Regions from separate parts of the Kitasatospora sp. NPDC127116 genome, predicted to be linked through region 2. Evidence: riboswitches for the same ligand, from Rfam matches in the RefSeq annotation. Region 2 holds a riboswitch; each other region holds the start of a gene.

Region 1 (7,224 bases), on a different contig from region 2:
CGCCCGGGCCAGCTGGCGGGACTGCGCGACCAGGCGGCCGGACTCGTCCCAGACCTCCGCGTCCTCCTCGAAGTAGCCGCCGGCCAGGTTGCGGGTCGCGTGGGTGACCCGCAACCAGCCGGGCACGGGCCTGGCGCGCAGGTGGACGGTCAGCTCGATGGTGGGCGCCCAGCCCGGCATGCCGAGGTCGAAGGTGACCGGCGGCAGCGCGTCGGCGACCAGCAGGAGCAGCAGCGGGTCGGGCTCGCGGCCGTCGGCGAGCCGGAACCAGCCCTGGATCCGCCCGTTGCCGGAGGGCTGCCCGAGCGCCCAGCCGATGGTGGCCGGGTCCAGCCGCAGGTCGAACCGCTCCAGCAGGGCGGCCTGGGCGATCAGCTCCTTGGGCGCGTGCTCGACGCCGATGCACTGGTCCGGCGGCGGCAGCTGCGGCGGCCGCGCACTGGTGCGCACCTCGCCGTCGGCGGTGGCGAGGTCGCCGTGGCTGGCCACCACCCGCAGCCGCTCGACGCCGTCCTGGCTGAGCGAGGCGGTGCCGGTGGACAGGCCGCGGCCGGTGCGCAGCACCTCGGTGCGGACGGTGGCCGGGCCGGGGGTGGAGGCGGACAGGTAGTAACCGCTGATCGACACCGGGTCCGGGTGGGTGCCGTGCTCCAGCGACAGCGCGTGTCCGGCCACCGCGAGCAGCAGTCCGCCGTTCACCCCGCCGCCGATCTGCCAGCCGGCGCCGAGCTCGGCGTCGTAGCGGCCGGCCTCCTCGGGATGCCTGGTCAGGGCGATGCCCTGGTCGAACTCGCTGCGGATCGCGGTGGTCATCTGGGGGGACCTGCCCTTCACGCGTGGTTCCGGACGTCAAGTTACTGACAAGTAGGGCCCCACCCTACGCCGACCGGGTGAAACGCGGAACGGCCGCCGGACACCTGTTCGGGTCCGACGGCCGTCCACGACGTCCACCTGTCTACCGGCGGATGCTCGGCTTCAGCTCCAGGAAGCGGGCGAGCATGCCGTTGACGAAGGCCGGGGAGTCGTCCGTGGAGAACTCCTTGGCGATCTCGACGGCCTCGTCCAGGACGACGGCGTCCGGGACGCCGTCCTCCCAGATCAGCTCGTAGGCACCGAGCCGCAGGACGTTGCGGTCCACGATCGGCATCCGGTCGAGCGACCAGCCGACGGAGTACTGCTCGATCAGGTCGTCGATGCGACGAGCGTGCTGGACGTACCCCTCGATGAGCTCCATGGTGTACTCACCGACCTGCGGGGTGCCCTCGTCGGGCCTGGGCTCGCGGGCGCGGGCCACCCAGTCGGCGAGGACCTGCTGCGGGTCGACCCCGCGGTGGTCGGCCTCGAAGAGGATCTGGAAGGCCCTGGTGCGGGCCTTGCTGCGTGCGGCCGACACGGACTTACTTCACCCGGCCGAGGTAGCTGCCGTCGCGGGTGTCGACCTTGACCTTCTCACCCTTGGTGACGAAGAGCGGCACCTGGATCTCGGCGCCGGTCTCCAGGGTGGCCGGCTTGGTGCCACCGGTGGAGCGGTCGCCCTGGACGCCCGGCTCGGTCTCGGCGATGGTCAGCTCGACCGCGGCCGGGAGCTCGATGTAGAGGACCGAGCCCTCGTTCTGCGCGACGAGGGCCTCGAAGCCCTCCAGCAGGTACTTGGCGGCGTCGCCGACGACCGACGGCTCGATGGTCAGCTGGTCGTAGGTGTCCATGTCCATGAACACGAAGTTCTCGCCGTCCTTGTACGAGAACTGCATGCCGCGCTTGTCGACGTTGGCGGTCTCGACCTTGGTGCCCGCGTTGAAGGTCTTGTCGACGACCTTGCCGGTCAGGACCTCCTTGAGCTTGGTACGCACGAAGGCCGGGCCCTTGCCGGGCTTGACGTGCTGGAACTCGACGACGGACCAGAGCTTGCCGCCCTCCAGCTTGAGGACCATGCCGTTCTTGAGATCGTTCGTGGAAGCCACGGGCGCACTAACTCCTGTATAGCTGTCAAGGAACCAAGGGATTGCGTCCTGCCTCCCACGGCCCCCGGGGGGCCGCGGTCACAGGGCGAGGAGCTCCTTGGTGGTGATGGTGAGCAGCTCGGGCCCGCCCTCTTCGAGGGGGCGCACGACGAGCGTGTCCTCGATCCGGACGCCGCCCCTGCCCGGGAGGTGGACCCCCGGACCGACGGTGACCGGCACGCGGCTGTCCAGTTTACCCATGTCCGACGGACCGAGGCGCGGCGCCTCCCGGATCTCCAGCCCGACGCCGTGGCCCACCGGGTGCGGGGAGGCCTCGGTGTGGCCGGCCGCCTCCAGGACCTGCCGGGCGGCCCGGTCGGGCACGCACTGCTCCACGCCCGGCCCGAGCGCCTCCCGCCCGGCCCGCTGGGCCCGGAAGACCAGCCGGTGCAGCTCCACCTGCCAGGGCGCGGGGGCCGCGCCGATCACGAAGGTGCGGGCGGTGGAGACGCCGTAGCCGCGGTACTGGGCGCCCATCACCACGGTCAGGAAGTCGCCCTCCTCCACCCGGCGGTCGGTGGGCTGGTGGGCGGCCTGGCCGGAGTGGCTGCCGGTGCCGACCGAGACCGGGAAGGCGGCCCGGTCGGCGCCGTGGTCGATCATCCGGCGCTCCAGCTCCATCGCCAGGTGCCGCTCGGTGCGGCCGACCAGGATCGACTCCAGCAGCTCGCCCAGCGCCTGGTCGGCGATCTCGGCGGCGATCCGCAGGTCGGCGATCTCGTGCTCGTCCTTGACCACCCGCAGCCGCTCGACCGTCTGGGCGAGGTCCACCAGCCGGGCCCCCTCGGTCAGGCCCCCCACCGCCCGGTGCCGGGTGACGGTCAGGTCGTGCTCCTCCACCGCCAGTCCCGACACCCCGGACCGCGCGGCGACGGCCGCGACGGCCAGCGCGGAGTCCGACCCGGCCGCCACCGGCAGCCGGGTGACGTCCGGGGCGATCAGGTGCTCCCCGGAGTCGTCCGGCGGCAGATCGTCCGGCAGCGCGAGCAGCGCCCGCTCCCTGGTCAGCAGCAGGCTCGCCCCGCAGGGCGCGCAGCCCGTCAGGTACCGCACGTTCGCCGCGCGGGTGATCAGCGCCGCATCGGCCCCGGCCGCACTGCAGTGCTCCCTCACCCGCTCCCGCCGCCCCGCGTACGCATCCGCCATGCGTCGAGCCTACGAACCCCCGGCCCGAAGCGCCCGCCGAGCACCCCCGGCAGAACCCCCAATACCCCTTGCGCGCCCCCCTGCGCGACCGCGGCACCGTCCCCCTCGGGCCCTCACCCCGCCCCCCACGCAGCGTGCCGCCGAGGGGGCCCCGCACCCCCGGCGGCCCCTCGGACCCCTACCGGTCGCTACGCTCCGTCACGGATATGTCACTTCCGGTCGTGTGCGAGTGCGACCCGGTCGCCGGCCGGCACGTCGACTTCCGTGAGGAGCGCCGGCCCGGGGCGCACCAGGCCCCCCGGAACGCGCACGGCGCCTCCCCACCGCGGGGAGGCGCCGTTCCGGCGTGCGCGGGCAGGCCGCCGCTCGCGGCCGGGTGGCTCAGGAGCCCTCGGGCGTCCAGCGCTTCTCGACCCCGGCGAGCTTCCAGTACCCGATCGCGATCGCCCAGACGACCACGAACAGCCCGGCGATGGCGTAGCCGACGTTGTCCAGTGAGATGTCGGCGATGAAGCCGGTGACCGGGTCGGTCAGATCGAGCTTCTCGTGCAGCACCCCGACCAGCTCGATGGTGCCGATGACGAAGGCCACCGCGATCGACAGACCGGTGATGGTCAGGTTGTAGTACACCTTCCGCACCGGGTTGGCGAAGGCCCACTGGTACGCGAAGTTCATGAACGTCCCGTCCAGGGTGTCGAACAGGCTCATCCCGGCCGCGAACAGCAGCGGCAGGCAGACGATCGCGTACCAGGGCAGCCCGGAGGCGGCGCCCGAGCCGGCCATCACCATCAGGGTGACCTCGGTCGCGGTGTCGAAGCCCAGCCCCAGCACCATGCCCACCGGGAACATCTGCCCGGGCCGGGTGATCGAACGGGTCGCCCGGTTCAGCACCCGGGCCATGAAGCCGCGCGAGTCGAGGTGGGCCTCCAGCTCCTTCTCGTCGAACTTCCCGGCCCGCATCGATCGGAACACCCTGAGGATGCCGAGCAGCGCCGCCAGGTTGAGCGCGCCGATCAGGTAGAGGAACACGCCGGAGGTGGTCGTCCCGATCACGCCGAGCCACTTGTGGGTGGCCGACTCGTCGTCCATCAGGGTGTTCGCCAGCTGCGCGCCGCCCGCCACCAGGGCGGCCATCAGCACCACCATCGAGGAGTGCCCGAGGGCGAACCAGAAGCCCACCGAGACCGGCCGCTTGCCGTCCGCCATCAGCTTTCTGGTGGTGTTGTCGATCACCGCGATGTGGTCGGCGTCGAAGGCGTGCCGCATCCCGAGGGTGTACGCGGTGATACCCAGGCCCACCCCGAAGACCTGGGTACCGACCGCGTACTTCTCGGGTGCGACCAGGAAGATCAGCGTGCCGAAGGCCACCACGTGCATGGCCACGATCACCGCCATCAGCCCGGCGGTACGGACGGTGTCCTCGCGCCGCCACTGGAAGCTGGGCAGCGCGGAGGGGGCCGGTTCGGCCCCGGCGGCAACGGTTTCGGGCAGGGTCATCTGCGGATCACGCTCCAGCACCTCGTGGAAAACCTCGTGAGATGCCGTGGCCGGTCTCCTGGCTGACGGGACACCCGCACCCGCCTTCCCAAGCGCACGAGGCGCCCAGTGGCTCCATGGGTACGGACGACGTTCCTCCGCGGACGGAGGAACGACCCGATCACAGTGGCGAGGGCCGCTCCGGGCTGGGACCCCTGAGGGTCCGTCACCGGTCTTCCCGAGCACCACGGCGGGGAACACCGTAGGGGTCACGCCCCGACCCGTGCAAGGTTGCGCACCTGCGCAGGTGTCCAGGATCACAGACCGCCGCCTGCGAGAATGTCCGCATGCATCTCGTACCGGCCGACCGCGCGGGCCACCGCACCATCGACGGGCACCGGGTCTGCGAGGCCATCGCCGCGATCGGCGACCCGGCCCACGTCCGGTCCTGGGCCGAGCGGTTCTCCCTGCTCGCCGACCCCGGCCGGCTCGCCCTGCTGCTCGCCCTCCACCGGGCCGGGCCGCTCGCCGTCACCGACCTCGCGGTCGCCACCGGCATGCGCGACCCCGCCGTCTCCCAGGCCCTGCGGCTGCTCCGCACGGCCGGCGTGGTCACCGGCGACCGGGACGGACGCGTGGTGCGCTACCAGCTCGTGGACGAGGCCATGCGCCCCCTCCTCGACGAGTGCGCCGCCGGTGAACACCACGAGCCCACCGCGGCCACGGGCTGACCCACTGGCCCGGCCCCGGAACCGCGCCGCGGCCGGAGCGGATGAGTACGATCATGACGTGCCGTCCCGCCCCCACGCCTGGCCCGCCGACCGGTGGAACACCCGACCGGTCAGGGCCCGCGTGCTGGCGGTCGCCCGCACCCTCACCTCGGCCACCCGGGTCCTGGACGTCCTGACCCTGCTGAACCCGGACGGCATCGACCGGTACTTCACCGTCAACCCCGGCTCCGCCTTCGCCGACCGCGCCCTGGACGAGTACCTGCACGGCCTGCCCGGCTTCACCGTGCTGGACTGGGAGGACGCCGTCAGCCGCCGCTTCGACCTGGCCGTCGCCTGCGCCGTCCACTCCTCCATGCACCGGCTGGACGCCCGCCTCGTCGTCCTCCCGCACGGCGTCGGCTACAACCGGCTGGTCACCGAGTCCACCGGCGACACGGTCACCGCCGCCGGTCTGTCCCGCAACGAACTCACCCACCGCGGACGGGTGTTCGTGGACGTCCTCGGCCTCTCCCACCCCGAGCAGCTGGACCGGCTGCGGGTCTCCTGCCCCGAGGCGCTGGACGTCGCCCGGGTGGTCGGCGACCCCTGCTTCGACCGGATGCTCGGCAGCCGGCGCTCCCGCGACGGCTACCGCGCCGCACTCGGCGCCACCGGCGGCCGACGGCTCGTCGTCGTCAGCTCCACCTGGAGCGAGCACTCCTTGTTCGGCCGCCGCCCGGACCTCCCCCGGCGGCTGGTCCGCCGGCTCCCCGCCGACGAGTACACGGTCGCCGTCGTCCTGCACCCCAACGTGTGGAGCCGCCACGACCCCGAGGCGCTGCTCGACGACGCCCGCCGGATGGGCCTGCGCCTGATCCCGCCCCACCAGGGCTGGCAGGCCGCGCTCGTCGCCGCCGACTGCGTGATCGGCGACCACGGCTCGGTCACCGTCTACGGCGCCGCCCTGAACCACCGCACCCTGCTCGTCGCCACCGGCGCCGCCGAACTCGACCCCCGCTCCCCCGGCTACGCCTTCGGCCAGGCAGCGCCCGTCCTCGACCCGGACGGGGACCTCGCCGCCCAGGTCGAACAGGCCCTCGCCCGGGACCCGGCCGACCTGAGCGCGATCACCGACCGCTCGCTCGCCCACCGCGGCGAATCCGCCCGGCTGCTGCGCCCGCTGCTGCACTCCTTCCTGGCCGGGCTGGACGAGCCCGGGGACGAACCGGCCCTGCCGCCCTACCCCAGGCCGGCCCCGTGCCCCGGCACCGTCGACCGGCCCACCGCCTACGACGTCGAGGGCCGGAGCGAGGGCACCGAGGTCAGCCTGCGGCGCTACCCCTTCGACCCGCACGACCACGCCCCGCGCGGCTTCCACGCCCTCACCGACGAGCACCCGGGCGACGCCCTGCGCTACACCGCCGAGGTCCTGGCCCGCACCGAGGTGCACGCCGAACGCCCCGCCGCCCGCTGGCTCGCCGACTCCGCCGCCGAACTCCCCGGCCTCGCCGTCGCGGTGGCCGCCCTCGGCCCGGCCCGCCACCTGCTCCGACTGCGCGCCGGCCTGCTGCTGGAGGCCCGCGCCGAACCGGACTGGACCTGCCCCGACCCCGCCGTCGACCCGCTGCTGCTCGGCTCCGCCGTGGCCTGCTGGCTCGCCGACGGCGGCGACCCGGCCGGCCTCCCCCGGCACGGCCTCACCGTCCGCACCGGCGAGCACCGCACCCGGGTGTCCTTCCGTACCGGCCCCTGAGAAGGGCGCTACTCCGGCAGCTCCCGCAGCCGCGCCCGGCTGCGCTCCGCGAGCTCCGCGTCGTCCAGCTCCTCGGCGAGGGCGAGCAGCAGGGTGTGGGCCTGCGCCTCCTTCGCGTACTGGCCGCGCTCCTCGGCCC
Region 2 (7,224 bases):
CTCCGTCCAGCCGCGGGTCTTCAGCCCGCAGTCCGGGTTGACCCAGAGCCGCTCCGCCGGGATCGCCGCCAGGCCCGCGCGCAACAACGAGACGGCTTCGTCGGTACTGGGGACGCGCGGGGAGTGGATGTCCCAGACGCCGGGGCCGACCTCGCGCGGATAGCCCGCCTCGGCCAGCTCGCCGGCCACCTCCATGTGGGAGCGGGTGGCCTCCAGGGAGATGACGTCCGCGTCGAGTTCGTCGATCGCCGTCATGATCGCGCCGAACTCGGCGTAGCACATGTGGGTGTGGATCTGGGTGTCCGCGCGGACGCCGGAGGTGGCGAGGCGGAAGGCCTCGGTGGCCCACGCCAGGTACGCCGGGCGGGCGGCGGCCCGCAGCGGGAGGGTCTCGCGCAGCGCCGGCTCGTCGACCTGCACGACGGCGGCGCCGGCCGCCTCCAGGTCGACGACCTCGTCGCGCAGGGCGAGGGCCACCTGCCGGGCGGTGTCGGCGAGCGGCTGGTCGTCGCGGACGAAGGACCAGGCGAGCATGGTGACCGGGCCGGTGAGCATGCCCTTGACCGGGCGGTCGGTCAGGCCCTGCGCGTAGCGGAACCAGTCGGTGGTCATCGGGTGCGGACGGGAGATGTCCCCGGCCAGCACCGGCGGGCGCACGTACCGGGTGCCGTACGACTGGACCCAGCCGTGCCGGGTGGCGAGGTAGCCGGTGAGCTGCTCGGCGAAGTACTGGACCATGTCGTTGCGCTCGGGCTCGCCGTGCACCAGGACGTCCAGCCCGGCCTTCTCCTGGTAGGCGACGACCTCGCGGACCTCCGCCTCCATCCGCTCCCGGTAGGCCGGGGCGTCGATCCGACCCGCCGTCAGATCGGCGCGGGCGGTGCGCAGTTCGGCGGTCTGGGGAAAGGAGCCGATGGTGGTGGTCGGCAGCAGCGGCAGCCCGAGCCGGGCGCGCTGGGCCTCGGCCCGCTGCGGGTACGCCTGGGCGCGCCGGGTGTCGTCGGCGGTGACGGCGGCGGCGCGGGCGCGCACCGCCGGGTCGCGGGTGATCGGGGAGTTGGCGCGGGAGGCGAGGTCGGCGCGGTTGGCGGCGAGCTCGGCGGTGATCGCGCCGGTGCCCTCGCGCAGGCCCCGGGCGAGCAGTGCCGCCTCGCCGGCCTTCTGTCGGGCGAAGGCCAGCCAGCGGGCGATCTGCGGGTCGATGTCGCGCTCCGCGGCGGCGTCGATCGGCACGTGCAGCAGCGAGCAGGACGGCGCCACGTCGACGGTGCCGGCGAGGCCGAGCAGGGTCGCCAGGGTCGCCAGCGACTTCTCCAGGTCGTTGATCCAGATGTTGCGCCCGTCGATCACCCCCGCCACCAGCCGCTTGCCGGGCAGGCCGCCGGCGGCGGCGAGGTCCTCCAGGTTGACGGCGGCCGGGCCGGTGAAGTCCAGCGCCAGGCCCTCGACCGGGGCCTTGGCCAGCACCGGCAGCGCCTCGCCGAGCCGGTCGAAGTAGCTCGCGACCAGCAGCTTGGGCCGCTCGGTGAGACCGCCCAGCTCGCGGTAGGCGCGGGCGGCCGCGTTGAGCTCGGCCGGGGTGCGGTCCTGCACCAGCGCGGGCTCGTCCAGCTGCACCCACGCGGCGCCGGCGGCACGCAACTCGGCCAGCAGCCGGGCGTAGACGGGCAGCAGCCGGTCCAGCAGGGTGATCGGCTGGAAGTCGGCGGCCACCCCGGGCGCCGGCTTGGCGAGCAGCAGGTAGCTGACCGGCCCGACCAGCACCGGCCGGGCGGCGTGGCCGAGCAGCAGCGCCTCGCGCAGCTCGCCGACCGCCTTGGCCGGGTTCGCGGCGAACACCGTGTCCGGGCCCAACTCAGGCACCAGGTAGTGGTAGTTGGTGTCGAACCACTTGGTCATCTCCAACGGGGCGACGTCCTGGTTGCCGCGCGCCATCGCGAAGTACCCGGCCAGCGGGTCGGCGTCGACCGCCTCCCGGTGCCGCGGCGGGATCGCGCCGACCGCCACCGTGGTGTCCAGCACGTGGTCGTAGAGCGAGAAGTCGCCGGTCGGCACCTCCGCGACCCCCGCCTCGACGAGCTGCGCCCAGTTCGTCCGACGCAGGTCGGCGGCGGTCGCCAGCAGCGCCTCGGCCGCGACCGCGCCCCTCCAGTACCCCTCGATCGCCTTCTTCAATTCACGGCCCCGGCCCTGGCGGGGGTATCCGTGGGCGGTGGCGACGCTCGCCGCGGCTGCGGACTTCGTGGTCAAGGGACTCTCCTTCGCGAGTCTGGATCCTCAAGTGCCCGGTGACGGCACGAGGACGCGAAGGGATGACGGACCGGACGGACGACCGCACCCGTGCGCGGCTCCGCCCGATATGGTCGCCGACCCGCCCACGAGGTCACCGGATGGCCGCGCGCGAACGCTCGCGCACGGGCAGTGGCAGGTCTTCGGACTCGCGGGCACACCCACCTCGGCCGAAACCGGGGCGGACACCTACTGGCCGTCGCTTCCCAGACCCGTCCCGGGTCCAGTGCGTATGACGGCGGTCGTTCCCACTCACCGCTGCGGGGCAGTCCCGGATTCCCACCGGGTTCCCTCTTGCGACGCGCCTGCCTGGCGGACAGGGCGAACCAGCTGCACCGCCAGCTTAGGGGCAAACCGTCGGCGTCGAGGCGGAAATCTCGCAAGGCGTCCGCGTGGTGAGACGCGGGCTCCGCGCCCGGCCCCGGGCGGCGCACCCGGGGGCGAACGGCAGAATGGCTCCCATGCGGCACATCTTCGTCATCGGCATCGGCGCGGGCGACCCCGACCACCTCACCCTGCAGGCGGTCAAGGCGATCGGTCGCACCGACGTCTTCTTCATCCTCGACAAGAGCGAGGAACGGCAGGACCTGATCGCGCTGCGTCGCCGGATGCTGGCCGACCACGGACGGCCCGGGCACCGCGTGGTCGCGGCGCCGGACGCCGAACGGGACCGCGCCACCCCCGCGTACGCGGCCGCCGTGGACGACTGGCGCGTCCGCCGCGCCGATCTGGTCGAACGGCTGGTCGCCGAGCACCTCGGCCCGGGCGAGCACGGCGCCTTCCTGGTCTGGGGCGACCCCGCCCTCTACGACAGCGTCATCGCCGTGGTGGACGACGTGTCGAACCGGGGCGGCATGCCCTTCGAGTACGAGGTGGTCCCGGGCATCAGCAGCGTCTCCGCGCTCGCCGCCCGGCACCGCACCACATTGACCCGGGTCGGGCGGCCGGTGCAGATCACCACCGGCCGCCGCCTCGCCGAGGGTTTCCCCGAGGGGGTGGACGACGTGGTGGTGATGCTCGACGGCCGGGCCGCCTTCGCCGGGATCGACCCCGAGGGGCTGGAGATCCACTACGGCGCCTACCTCGGCACCCCCGACGAGGTGCTCGTCTCCGGTCCGCTCGCCGAGGCCGCCCCGCGCATCCGCGAGCTGCGTGAGCGGGCCCGGGAGCGCAAGGGCTGGATCATGGACACCTACCTGCTGCGACGCTCGGACGGCTGACCCGACGCTGCCGGAAGTCCGACGGACGGACGGCACGCCCGGCGCCCGGCGCCCGGCGATCCGGGCGTCGCCGACGGCGATGGCGATGGCGGAACAGTTCCCGAACAGCCCGCACGATCGGCGTGCGGGCCTGCGGAGAAAGGAGATTGACGGACCGTCAAGGGCAATGGGCCCCGGCGGTCGGCAACACGGCAGCACGGCAGCACGGCAGCACGGCGGAACGGCGGAACGGCGGAACGGCGGCGGAACGGGAACAGCGGCCCGGACTCATGCGTGCCCGTCTCCGTCCTCGCGGAGAACACGGACCACCCGCGACCGGTGTCCCGACTCCCGGATCCACGCCCGCCGCGTCGGGCGGCAGCCCTCAGTCCAGGAGCTTCGCCACCACCCGGTCGAGCGCGCGGAGGTCCTCCGGCGGCAGCGCGAGCAGCGCGTCCGGCGGCGTGGCGAGGATCCCGGTGGCGAGCGCGGCCTTGGCCTCGCCCTCCTCGGTGAGGTGGACCAGCTTGGAGCGCCGGTCCGCCGGGTTGGTGATGCGCTCGGCGAGCCCGCGCCGCACCAGGTCGTCCACGATGACGCTGGTGTACGGCGGGTCGGCGGTCAGCCGCTCGGCCAGCTCCCGCAGGGTGATCGGGCCGGCGGCGAGCCGGCGCAGCGCCCGGACCCGGCTGAAGCTCATGCCGAGGGCTTCGGCGACGGTCCTGCGGCGGTCGTGGCGCTCCAGCACGAGCGCGTACATCCCCTGCCAGACCCGGGCCGCCGTCGCGGCGTCCGTCCCGCTCCCCTCCGGGTGCCCACCGGTGTCGAGGCGCTCCATCAGGCGTCCACCGTCTCCTTCGTCTCCGTGCTTCCCTCGGCCGCCTCCTCGGCGGCGAGCCGCCGCGCCGTGCGCTCGGCCGTCGCCCGGGCCCAGCGGCCGGAAGTGAGCGTACCGGTGACCAGCACGGCGGCGCCGCAGCCGGCGATGATCCACCATGCCGTCCGGGCCGCCCCGGTGAAGGCCGCCGGGTCCGCGAGGGCGCTGCCGGCCATCAGCGCGCCGGTGACCGCGACGCCCAGGGACTGGCCGACCTGTCGGCTGGTGGAGGCCACCGCCGCCGCCACCCCGGCCTGCGAGCGGGGCATCCCGGAGACGGCGGTGTTGGTGATGGGCGCGTTGACCAGGCCGAAGCCGGTGCCGAAGAGCAGGAAGGCGAGGACCAGCAGCCAGGTCGGCAGGTGCTCGGAGTAGCCGACCGCCTGGAGCACCGCGCTCGCGGTCAGTGCCGCCCCGGCCAGCAGCAGCGGCGTGCGCGGCCCCCGGGCGGCCACCATCCGGCCGGACAGCGGCGCGGTGAGCAGCGACATGACCGCCATCGGCAGCATGAACAGTCCGGCGTGCAGCGGGTCGAGCCCGCGGACGTCCTGGAGGTACAGGGAGGTGAGGAAGAGGAAGCCGCCGAGGCCGGCGAAGGCGGCGACCGCGATGACGGTGGCGCCGGAGAAGGGCGCGGAGCGGAAGAACCGCAGGTCGATCAGCGGGTCGGTGCGCCGGGGTTCGTACCGCAGCAGGCCCAGCAGCGCGCCCAGGGAGGCCGCCGCGCAGCCGAGCACCACGGGCGAGGTCCAGCCGCGCTCCGGCGACTCGATGATCGCGTAGGTGAGGGCGGCGAGCACGACGACGACCAGCAGTTGGCCGACCGGGTCCACCCGGCGGGTGCGGGCCGCCCGCGACTCCGGCACGTAGCGGGTGGTGAGGAAGAGCGCGGCCAGGCCGATCGGGACGTTGATCCAGAAGATCGCCCGCCAGCCGGCCGACTCCACCAGCGCCCCGCCGATGATCGGCCCGGCGGCCATGCTGATGCCCACCACGCCGCTCCAGACGCCGATCGCCCGGGCGCGCTGCCGGGAGTCGGTGAAGGTGTTGCTGATGATCGACATGGCGACGGGGTTGAGCATCGATCCGCCGACCGCCTGGAGCATCCGCGCCGCGATCAGCCAGCCGAGCCCGGGGGCCAGGCTGCACAGCAGGGAGGCCGCGGTGAACACCACCAGTCCGATCCGGAACACCCGGCGGCGGCCGATCCGGTCGGCGGTCGAGCCGGAGAGCATCAGCAGGCTCGCCAGCACCAGGGTGTAGGCGTCGACCGTCCACTGCAGGCCGGACACCGTGGTGTCCAGGTCGCGCCGGACGGCGGGCAGGGCCACGTTCAGGATGGTGTTGTCGAGGCTGACGATCAGCAGGCTCATGCAGCAGATGGCGAGCACGAGCCAGGGCCGCGGTCGAGCGGCATCGGGCATGACGAACGCTCCAGAGTTAGTTGTATTGTTGTAATCATTGTGATGCTACAACTAATCCGGGCGGCGACTCCACCCCCGACCGGCCCTGGACAGCGCGACGGCCGCGCCCCGCCGATCTCCTCGACGGGGCGCGGCCGCTGGGGGCCCGCGGATCAGGCCTTCTTGACCACGCCGGACTTGAGCTGCATGGCGCCGAAGCCCTCGATGCGGCAGTCGATGTCGTGCCCGTCGACGCCGTCCACCAGGCGGATGTTGCGGACCTTGGTGCCGGCCTTGATGCCGGAGACGCTGCCCTTGACCTTCAGCGCCTTGACCACCGTCACGGTGTCGCCGTCGCTCAGCACGTTGCCGACGGCGTCCTTGATCACGCGCTCGCCGGCCGGCACGCCGGCCTGGTCACCGCCGCCGGGCACCCACTCGTGGGCGCACTCGGGGCAGACCATGAGGGCGTTCATCTCATAGGTGTACTCACTGGAGCACTGCGGACACGGGGGAAGGTTGTCGCTCATGTGTTCAGGATATCCAGCTGTCCGGAGCTGGTCCGGGCACGAGTGAGGAGGTCAGCAGGGGTGCCGGCACCGGTCGGCCGCCGCTTCCGGTGGGCACGGGGTCATGGCCGGCGGCCGCGTCCGCCCGGCCTTCCCCGCCCGCCTCCGCCGCCGGGCCGTCACCCGCCCAGCGGCGCGGGCAGCGGACGGGAGTGCAGGACGTCCAGCCGGGAGACCGCCCGCGTCACCACCACGTACAGCCGGTGCAGGCCGCGCGCCTCGGCCTCCACGATGGCGGCCGGCTCCAGCACCACCACGTGGTCGTACTCCAGCCCCTTCACCAGCGAGGCCGGCAGCACCGTCACCCGCGCCGTGGTGCCGACCTGTTCGGCCGCCCCGGTCGGGATCCCCGCCGCGAGCAGCGCCTCGGCGGCCTCCGCCACCGCGCCGTCCGCCGCGATCACCGCGATCGAGCCCTCGCGCTCCAGCGCGGCCCGCACCGCCGCGACCGCCGCTCCGCCCAGGCCGCCCCCGGCCACCCGCCGCACCGTCAGCTCCCCGTCCTGCCGCAGCGACACGGCCGGCGGCACGTCCACGTCCAGCGCGCCCAGCAGGGTGTTGGCGAGGGCCGTCACGGCGGCCGGGACCCGGAAGCCGGTGGTCAGCGGCACCACCGCGGCCTGCGGCTTGCCCAGGTGGGCGAGCTGCTCGGGCCAGCTTCGGGCGGCCCACGGGGCGGTCGCCTGGGCGAGGTCGCCGAGGACGGTCAGGGAGCCGAAGGCGCTGCGGCGGGCGATCGCCCGGCACTGCATCGGGGAGAGGTCCTGGGCCTCGTCCACCACGACGTGGCCGAAGCCGGCCGGGCGCTCGATCAGGCCGGCCACCTCGTCCAGCAGCATCAGGTCGTGCTCGGACCACTTGGCGCTCTTCGCCGAGCGCGGCGGCCG
Region 3 (7,224 bases), on a different contig from region 2:
GGTCATCTCGGTGACCAGGTCGGCGAATCCGGTCAGCGCCTCGGGCGCGTACCGGCCGGTGATGACGACGTGCTGACTGCCCGGACGGTCCTTGAGCACGGCCACCACCTCGTCCGGGTCGACCCACCCCCAGTGCATCGGGTAGGTGAACTCGTCCAGCACGTAGAAGCGGTAGGTCTCGGCCGCGAGGTCCCGCTTGACCTGCTCCCAGCCCTCCTTGGCCGCCTCCTCGCTGGACATCTCCTGCTCGGCGGAGCGCTGGATCCAGGACCAGCCGGAGCCCATCTTGTGCCAGTCGACGGTGCCGCCCTCGCCGGAGGCGCCGAGCACGCGCAGCGCGTTCTCCTCGCCGACCTTCCACTTGGCGGACTTCACGAACTGGAACACCCCGACCGGCCAGCCCTGGTTCCAGGCCCGCAGCGCCATGCCGAACGCGGCCGTGGACTTGCCCTTGCCGGGGCCGGTGTGCACGGCGGTGATCGGCAGTGTGCGGCGCTGACGGGTCGTCAGGCCGTCGTCGGGGACGCTCTCGGGGACACCCTTGGGCATGTCGGCTCAGGCCGCCTTTCGCATCGCGGTGGTTGCACGGTTCGCAGAACGGTTGTCGGACCGGCTCTCGCGGACGAGCGAGGCCACGCCCTCGGCGCGCAGCTCGTCCAGGCCGACGGCGGTGCCGCCGAGCAGCCCGGCCAGGGTGCGGGCCAGGCCCAGGCGGACCGGGCCGGACTCGCAGTCCAGCACCACGCTCGCCGTGCCCTGCGCCGCGAACAGCGCGGCCGCGCGGTGCGAGCGGGCGAGCGCGTCCCGCCCGCCGGTGGCCCGGCCGTCGGTCACCACGACCAGCAGCGGGCGCCGGCTCGGGTCGCGCAGCCGCTCCACCCGCAGCACCTCGTGCGCGCGCAGCAGGCCGGCGGCCAGCGGGGTCCGCCCGCCGGTGGGCAGCGACTCCAGCCGGGCCGCGCCGACCTCCACCGAGGAGGTGGGCGGCAGCGCCAGCTCGGCACCCGCGCCCCGGAAGGTGATCATGCCGATCTTGTCGCGGCGCTGGTAGGCGTCCATCAGCAGCGACAGCACCGCGCCCTTGACGGTGGTCATCCGCTGCCGGGCGGCCATCGACCCGGAGGCGTCCACCACGAACAGCACCAGGTTGGACTCCCGCCCCTGACGCACCTGTTCGCGGAAGTCGTCCTTGTGCACCACCAGCGCGCGCCCGCTGCGCCCGCGCGCCGCCTGGTGCGGCGCGGCGGCCTGGAGGGTCGCGGTCAGGTGCAGCCGGCCGAGCGCGCCCTGCGGGCGGCGGGCGCGGATGGTGTGCCCGCCGGTGGTCTCGGCGGGGGAGCGGCGGCCCTGGGCGCCGTGCCCGGTGCCCTTGACGGTGAACAGCTGGGTCCGGTACGGGTCCCCGGCCGCAACCGGCGCCGACTCCCGTGCGGGGGAGGGGTGTTGGGCGGGCACGGGCTGCTGCGCCGGCTCCTCGGGGCCCTCGGGGGAGGGTGCCTCGGGGGCCGGCGGCTCGGGAGCGGACCCCTCGGGGCCGCCGTCGGACGGCTCGGGCGCGCCGCCGCCGTCGGGGCCGCCCCCGTCCGGACCGCCCTCCGGCCCGTCGCCGTCCGGCCCGTCGCCGTCCGGGCCGGATCCGTCGCCCTCGGGCTCCGGCTCCTCCTGCTGCGCGTGCTCCTCCAGCGTCCGGTCCAGCTGCTCCTCGTCCAGCCCCGGCGCGTCGAAGGGGTTGCGGCGGCGCCGGTGCGGCAGCGCCAGCCGCGCCGCCTTGCGGACGTCCTCCTCCTGCACCTCGGTGCGCCCGTCCCAGGCCGCCAGTGCGACGGCCGTGCGGGCCATCACGATGTCGGCGCGCAGCCCGTCCACCTCGAACGCGGCGCACACGGCGGTGATCTGACGCAGCGCCACATCGGTCAGCTCGACCTTGGGCAGCAACTCCCGCGCCGCGACGATGCGTTCGGCGAGAGCCCGCTCCTCCTCGGCGAACCGCTCGGCGAAGCCGGCCGGGTCCGCGTCGTAGGCGAGCCGGCGGCGGACCACCTCGGCGCGCTCGGCCGGATCCCGGGTGGCGGCGATCTCGACGGTCAGGCCGAACCGGTCGAGCAGCTGCGGCCGCAGCTCGCCCTCCTCCGGGTTCATCGTGCCCACCAGCAGGAACCGGGCCGCGTGGCGCACCGACACGCCCTCGCGCTCGACGTAGGAGCGGCCCATCGCGGCGGCGTCCAGCAGCAGGTCCACCACGTGGTCCTGGAGCAGGTTCACCTCGTCGATGTAGAGCACGCCGCGGTGCGCCCTCGCGAGCAGCCCGGGCTCGTACGCCTTGACACCCTCGGCCAGCGCCCGCTCCAGGTCGAGCGAGCCGACGATCCGGTCCTCGGCCACGCCGACCGGCAACTCGACCAGCTGGGCCGGCCGTTCGGAAGCGGGCGGGGAGACGTGCGGCCCGTCCGGGCACTGCGGGTCGGGCGCGGCCGGGTCGCAGGCGAAGCGGCAGCCGTCCACGGTGGCGATGGACGGCAGCAGGCCGGCCAGCGCGCGCACCATGGTCGACTTCGCGGTGCCCTTCTCACCGCGCACCAGCACGCCGCCCACGGCCGGGGAGACCGCGTTCAGCAGCAGCCCGAGCCGCAGGTCGGCCATGCCGACGATCGCGGTGAACGGATAGCGGACGTCACTCATGCCGTACCCCACTCCTGTCGTGCCCGGTTCCGCGGCACCGTCCGGTCCTGTGATCCTGCCCGGTTCCGTGATCCTGCCCGGCTTCGTGATCCTGCCCGGCTTCGTGATCCTGCCTGGTCCCGTGATCCTGCCCGGCTCTGCTGCCGTAGCCGGCACTGCCGCCGTACCCGGCTCATGCGTCACTCCCAGGGGCCCCGGGCGGGACGAACGGCAGCGATCCGGCCGCCGGCACCCCGCCCTCGATCAGCTTCCACAGCGCGTCGGTGTCGGCGTGCTCCTCGATCAGGTCGCCCAGCCGGTCCAGCCGGGCCTCGCGCGCCGCGGCGAAGGAGGTGTCCGGGGCCGGGACGAACGCCCGGCCCGACAACGCGGCGACCTCGCGCAGGAGTTCGCGGCGGAACCCGTCGTTCTCCAGCGCGCCGTGCCAGGTCGTGCCCCAGACCGGGCCCACCCGGCAGCCGTCCAGACTCCGCCCCCGGCCGTCGGAGACGAACGTGTCCCCGCCCTCGACGGTGACCACCCCGTGGTGGATCTCGTAGCCCTCCACCCGCTGCCCGAACGCCTCGCCGACCGGCCGCGCCAGCACCTTCTCGGCGCCGAACCGCACCTGCGTCGGCAGCAGGCCGAGGCCCTCGACGGCCCCCGCCTTCGACTCGACCTCGTCCACGATCGAGCGCGCCAGCATCTGGTAGCCGCCGCAGACCCCGAGGACCGGCAGCCCGGCCGCCGCCCGCGCCCGCAGCGCCGGCTCCAGGCCGCGCTCGCGCAGCCAGGCGAGGTCGGCGACGGTGGCCCGGGTCCCGGGCAGCACCACCAGGTCGGCGTCGGCCAGCTCCTCCGGGCGGGTCGCCCAGCGCACCAGCACGCCCGGCTCCTGCGCGAGCGCGTCCATGTCGGTGAAGTTGGACAGCCGCGGGAAGCGCACCACGGCCACCCGCAGCACGTCCGCGCCGTACGGCCCGGGCCCGTCCGCCCGGTCCACCACCGTCGACAGGTCCAGCGAGTCCTCGGCGTCCAGCCAGAGCCCGGGCAGCATCGGCAGCGTGCCCAGCACCGGACGGCCGGTCAGCCCGTGCAGCATCTCCAGCCCGGGCGCGAGCAGCCGCGCGTCACCGCGGAACTTGTTGACGAACCAGCCGGCCACGTGCCGCTGGTCCTCCGCCGACAGCAGCGCCAGCGTCCCGTACATCGCCGCGAAGACCCCGCCGCGGTCGATGTCCCCGACCACCACCACCGGCAGGGCGGCGGCCGTCGCCAGGCCCATGTTGGCGATGTCGCGGTCGCGCAGGTTGATCTCGGCGGGCGAGCCCGCGCCCTCGCAGACCACCACGTCGTAGCGGCCGCGCAGGTCCGCCAGGCACTCCAGGGCACGCTCCAGCAGGACGGGCTTGCGCTCGCGGTAGTCCAGCGCGCCCACCTCCGCCACCGGCCTGCCGAGCAGCACCACCTGGCTGCGGCCGTCCGCGCCCGGCTTGAGCAGCACCGGGTTCATCGCCGCCTCCGGCTCCACCCGGGCGGCCTGCGCCTGCATCGCCTGGGCGCGGCCGATCTCGGCGCCGTCGGCGGTGACGAAGGAATTGAGCGACATGTTCTGCGCCTTGAACGGCGCGACCCGCACGCCCTGGCGGACGAGCCAACGGCAGATCCCGGCCGTCACCACGCTCTTGCCCGCGTCCGAGGTCGTCCCCGCGACCAGCAGCGCCTTGCTCATGCCCGTCCCCTCTTCCTCAGCAGCATCCGCAGCAGGACGTGCCCCGCGACCGTCGTACCCAGCGCCAGTGCGCCCACCCGCCGGGAGAGCGCACAGGCGCGCTCGATGTCGTCCACCGTCACCGGCCGCAGCTCCGCACCCAGCACGGGCCGGTGCTCCACCCGCTCGCCGTACCGCAGCGCCCCGCCCAGCCGTACGCCCACCGCGCCGGCGAACGCCGCCTCGGCCTGGCCCGCGTTCGGGCTCGGGTGCGCGGAGCCGTCGCGCCGCCAGACCCGCCAGGCCGTACGGGGCTCGGGCGCGGCGGCCACCGTCAGCAGCGCCGTCAGCCGGGCGCCCGGCCAGCCCGCCAGGTCGTCCAGCCGGGCCGAGGCCCAGCCGAACCGGGCGTGGCGCGGTGAGCGGTGACCCACCATCGCGTCCAGGGTGTTCACGGCGCGGAAGGCCAGCAGGCCGGGCGTGCCGGCCAGGGCGCCCCAGGTCAGCGCGTTCACCACGGCGTCGGCGGTGTTCTCGGCCACCGACTCGACCACCGCCCGGGCGATCTGCTGCCCGTCCAGCGCGCTCGGGTCCCGCCCGCACAGGTGCGGCAGCCGCTCCCGGGCGGCCGCGAGGTCGCCCGCGGCCAGCGAGCGGCCGATGGTGCGCGCCTCCCGGGTCAGCGAGGTGCCGCCGAGCACCGTCCAGGTCGCGGCCGCCGCCAGCACCGCCCGGCCCAGCGGACGCCGGCCCACCGTACGGTCCAGGGCGAGCGCGCCCGCCGCGACCGCGCCCACGCACAGCGCCGTGTACCCGGCCCCCGCGCCGCGGTCGTCGCGCCACAGCCGACGCTCCAGCCGGGTCGCGGCGCTGCCGAAGACGGCCACCGGATGGCCCCGGCGGGGGTCGGCGAAGCGGGCGTCGGCGACATGGCCCGCGACGGCGCCGAGCGCGAACGCGGCGGCGCGGGCCAGCGGGCGCGGCGAGGAGGAGGGCCCGAGCGGGGTCATCGGGGGCACGGCGGAAGGCAGCTCGGAGTCCGGTGGGGCGGGGCAGCCTGCATCGCGTGCGTGTCCTCACTCAGGGTCCGCGCCCTGGATCGACGTGACGGGGGCGAGAGTCTCCTGGCTTCCGGGTCGAACGCACCCCCGGAGCCTTCCAGCGGCCGTCGACGGCCGCCGTGGCGATGTTCCGAGCGTGCTCCCCGGTGACAGTGGCGGGACCGCGCCGGAATTCCACCGGCTTCCTCTCCATGCCTCCGTTTGGCCCCAGGATCCCATCACGGGCCCGAACCGGGAGTCAACCGAGGTCACGGAGGGGTTGGTCACACGCGGACGCCGCCGACGCGCCGGGGGATCGCCGGCGCGGGGCCGCCCTCCACCGGGAACACCACGTCCCCTCCCACCGGGGCACCGCCGGCTCCGCCGCCCCGCCCTCACCACCGACACCCCTGCCGCCCGCTCCCGGCACCTCCTCGGCGCCGCCGGGCCGCCGCCCGGGTGACCCGGACGGCCCAGCCCGGTGGCCGGGCGGACGGAGCGCCGGTGAACTGGTGCCCGAACACCGTCCGGTCCGTGAGCAACAGAGCGGGGAGCGAAATGCGTTGGGGAACCGCCGCCGTCGTGGCGGCCGCCGCGGTCGGGGCCGCCGTGCTGGTGATCGGCCGTCGGGCCTCCGAGCGGACGGTCCGTCCGGTGGCCGCCGTCCCGAAGTCCGGGCCGGTCCTGGTCCGCGGCCTCGCCCCCGGCCGCGTCACCTTCACCCGCGGCCCCGAGAGCCTGCGCCCCGGCCGCTGGGCGGTCGAGTGGGCGGACGGCGGGCACGCGGTCGTCGAGGAGGTCCTGCACAGCGACGAGCGGGGCGTCACCCGCCGGCTGCTCCGCGCCGACCGGGGCACGCTCACCCCCGGCACCGAGGTCCGCTTCACCCCCCGGGTCCACCTCGGCGACCCCACCGAGGCACTCGGTCTCCCCTTCACCGACACCACCGCCGACGGCGAGCTCGGCGCCCTTCCCGCCTGGCGGCTCGACGGCAAGCGCGGCACCTGGGTGATCCTGGTGCACGGCCCCGAGGCCGACCGCCAGCAGACCCTCCCGGTGCTCCCCGTCCTCGACCGGCTCGGCCTGCCCGCCCTCGCCGTCACCTACCGCGGCGACCAGGGCGCCCCCGCCTCCCCGGACGGGCTCAGCCACTTCGGCGAGACCGAGTGGCGCGACATCGAGGCGGCGGTACGGCTGGCGCTCGACAGCGGCGCGGGCAAGGTGATCCTCTACGGCTGGTCGGTCGGCGCGACCACGGCCCTCCAGACCGCGGCCCGCACCGCGTGGCCGCACGCCGTCAGCGGCCTCATCCTCGACTCGCCGGTGCTCGACCTCCCGGTCTCCGCCCGCCGGGACGCCGCCCGGGCCGGGTTCCAGGGCGTCGCCGCCGAGCTCGGGGCCCTGGCCGCGGAGGGCCGCACCGGCGTCGACCTCGCCGACTTCGCCCGCATCGCCGACGGCACCGACCTGCGGGTGCCCACCCTTCTCCTGCACAGCCCCGAGGACCGGATCGCGCCCTTCGGCAGCGCCGAGAAGCTGGCCGCCGCCCGTCGCGACGTGGTCAGCCTCCAGGCCTTCCCCGGTGCCGACCACGCCGCCCTCTGGAACACCGCTCCCGACCGGTACACCGAACTGCTCCGCCGCTGGCTCACGCCGCTGCTGTAGGGCGCCGCCGGCGGGTCCTCGCCGGAACGTCTCCCGGACGTGCCGCGGTCGGTGCTCCGCTTCCGCCCCTGCGGATCGGAACGCGGCCCCACCGCCGAGGTCCGAGCCGGCCCGTTGGTTCGACCCGTCGACCCGTCGACCCGTCGACCC

The links. A riboswitch is a leader RNA that binds a small molecule or an ion and turns the genes downstream of it on or off. The one in region 2 is predicted to bind cobalamin.
Region 1: it holds a riboswitch for cobalamin, as region 2 does, so the genes downstream of both, ACFVHV_RS13065 (HoxN/HupN/NixA family nickel/cobalt transporter) here and metE (5-methyltetrahydropteroyltriglutamate--homocysteine S-methyltransferase) in region 2, are expected to answer to the same signal.
Region 3: it holds a riboswitch for cobalamin, as region 2 does, so the genes downstream of both, ACFVHV_RS27360 (cobalamin biosynthesis protein) here and metE (5-methyltetrahydropteroyltriglutamate--homocysteine S-methyltransferase) in region 2, are expected to answer to the same signal.

What each region holds. Positions count from the first base shown of each region.
Region 1 covers NZ_JBHXTL010000025.1:16,639-23,862, forward strand. Annotated here, with positions in the region: gene ACFVHV_RS13045 (thioesterase family protein) at 1-813, opposite strand, end outside; gene nusB (transcription antitermination factor NusB) at 956-1,393, opposite strand; gene efp (elongation factor P) at 1,398-1,961, opposite strand; gene ACFVHV_RS13060 (aminopeptidase P family protein) at 2,040-3,146, opposite strand; gene ACFVHV_RS13065 (HoxN/HupN/NixA family nickel/cobalt transporter) at 3,528-4,643, opposite strand; cobalamin riboswitch at 4,674-4,887, opposite strand; gene ACFVHV_RS13070 (metalloregulator ArsR/SmtB family transcription factor) at 4,970-5,353, shown strand; gene ACFVHV_RS13075 (hypothetical protein) at 5,412-7,085, shown strand; gene ACFVHV_RS13080 (AAA family ATPase) at 7,094-7,224, opposite strand, start outside.
Region 2 covers NZ_JBHXTL010000129.1:185-7,408, forward strand. Annotated here, with positions in the region: gene metE (5-methyltetrahydropteroyltriglutamate--homocysteine S-methyltransferase) at 1-2,250, opposite strand, end outside; cobalamin riboswitch at 2,406-2,635, opposite strand; gene cobF (precorrin-6A synthase (deacetylating)) at 2,751-3,509, shown strand; gene ACFVHV_RS35440 (MarR family transcriptional regulator) at 3,874-4,326, opposite strand; gene ACFVHV_RS35445 (MFS transporter) at 4,326-5,789, opposite strand; gene ACFVHV_RS35450 (zinc ribbon domain-containing protein YjdM) at 5,942-6,298, opposite strand; gene ACFVHV_RS35455 (HelD family protein) at 6,457-7,224, opposite strand, start outside.
Region 3 covers NZ_JBHXTL010000076.1:23,678-30,901, reverse strand. Annotated here, with positions in the region: gene cobO (cob(I)yrinic acid a,c-diamide adenosyltransferase) at 1-549, opposite strand, end outside; gene ACFVHV_RS27370 (putative cobaltochelatase) at 556-2,679, opposite strand; gene ACFVHV_RS27365 (cobyric acid synthase) at 2,852-4,390, opposite strand; gene ACFVHV_RS27360 (cobalamin biosynthesis protein) at 4,387-5,379, opposite strand; cobalamin riboswitch at 5,487-5,619, opposite strand; gene ACFVHV_RS27355 (alpha/beta hydrolase) at 5,968-7,074, shown strand.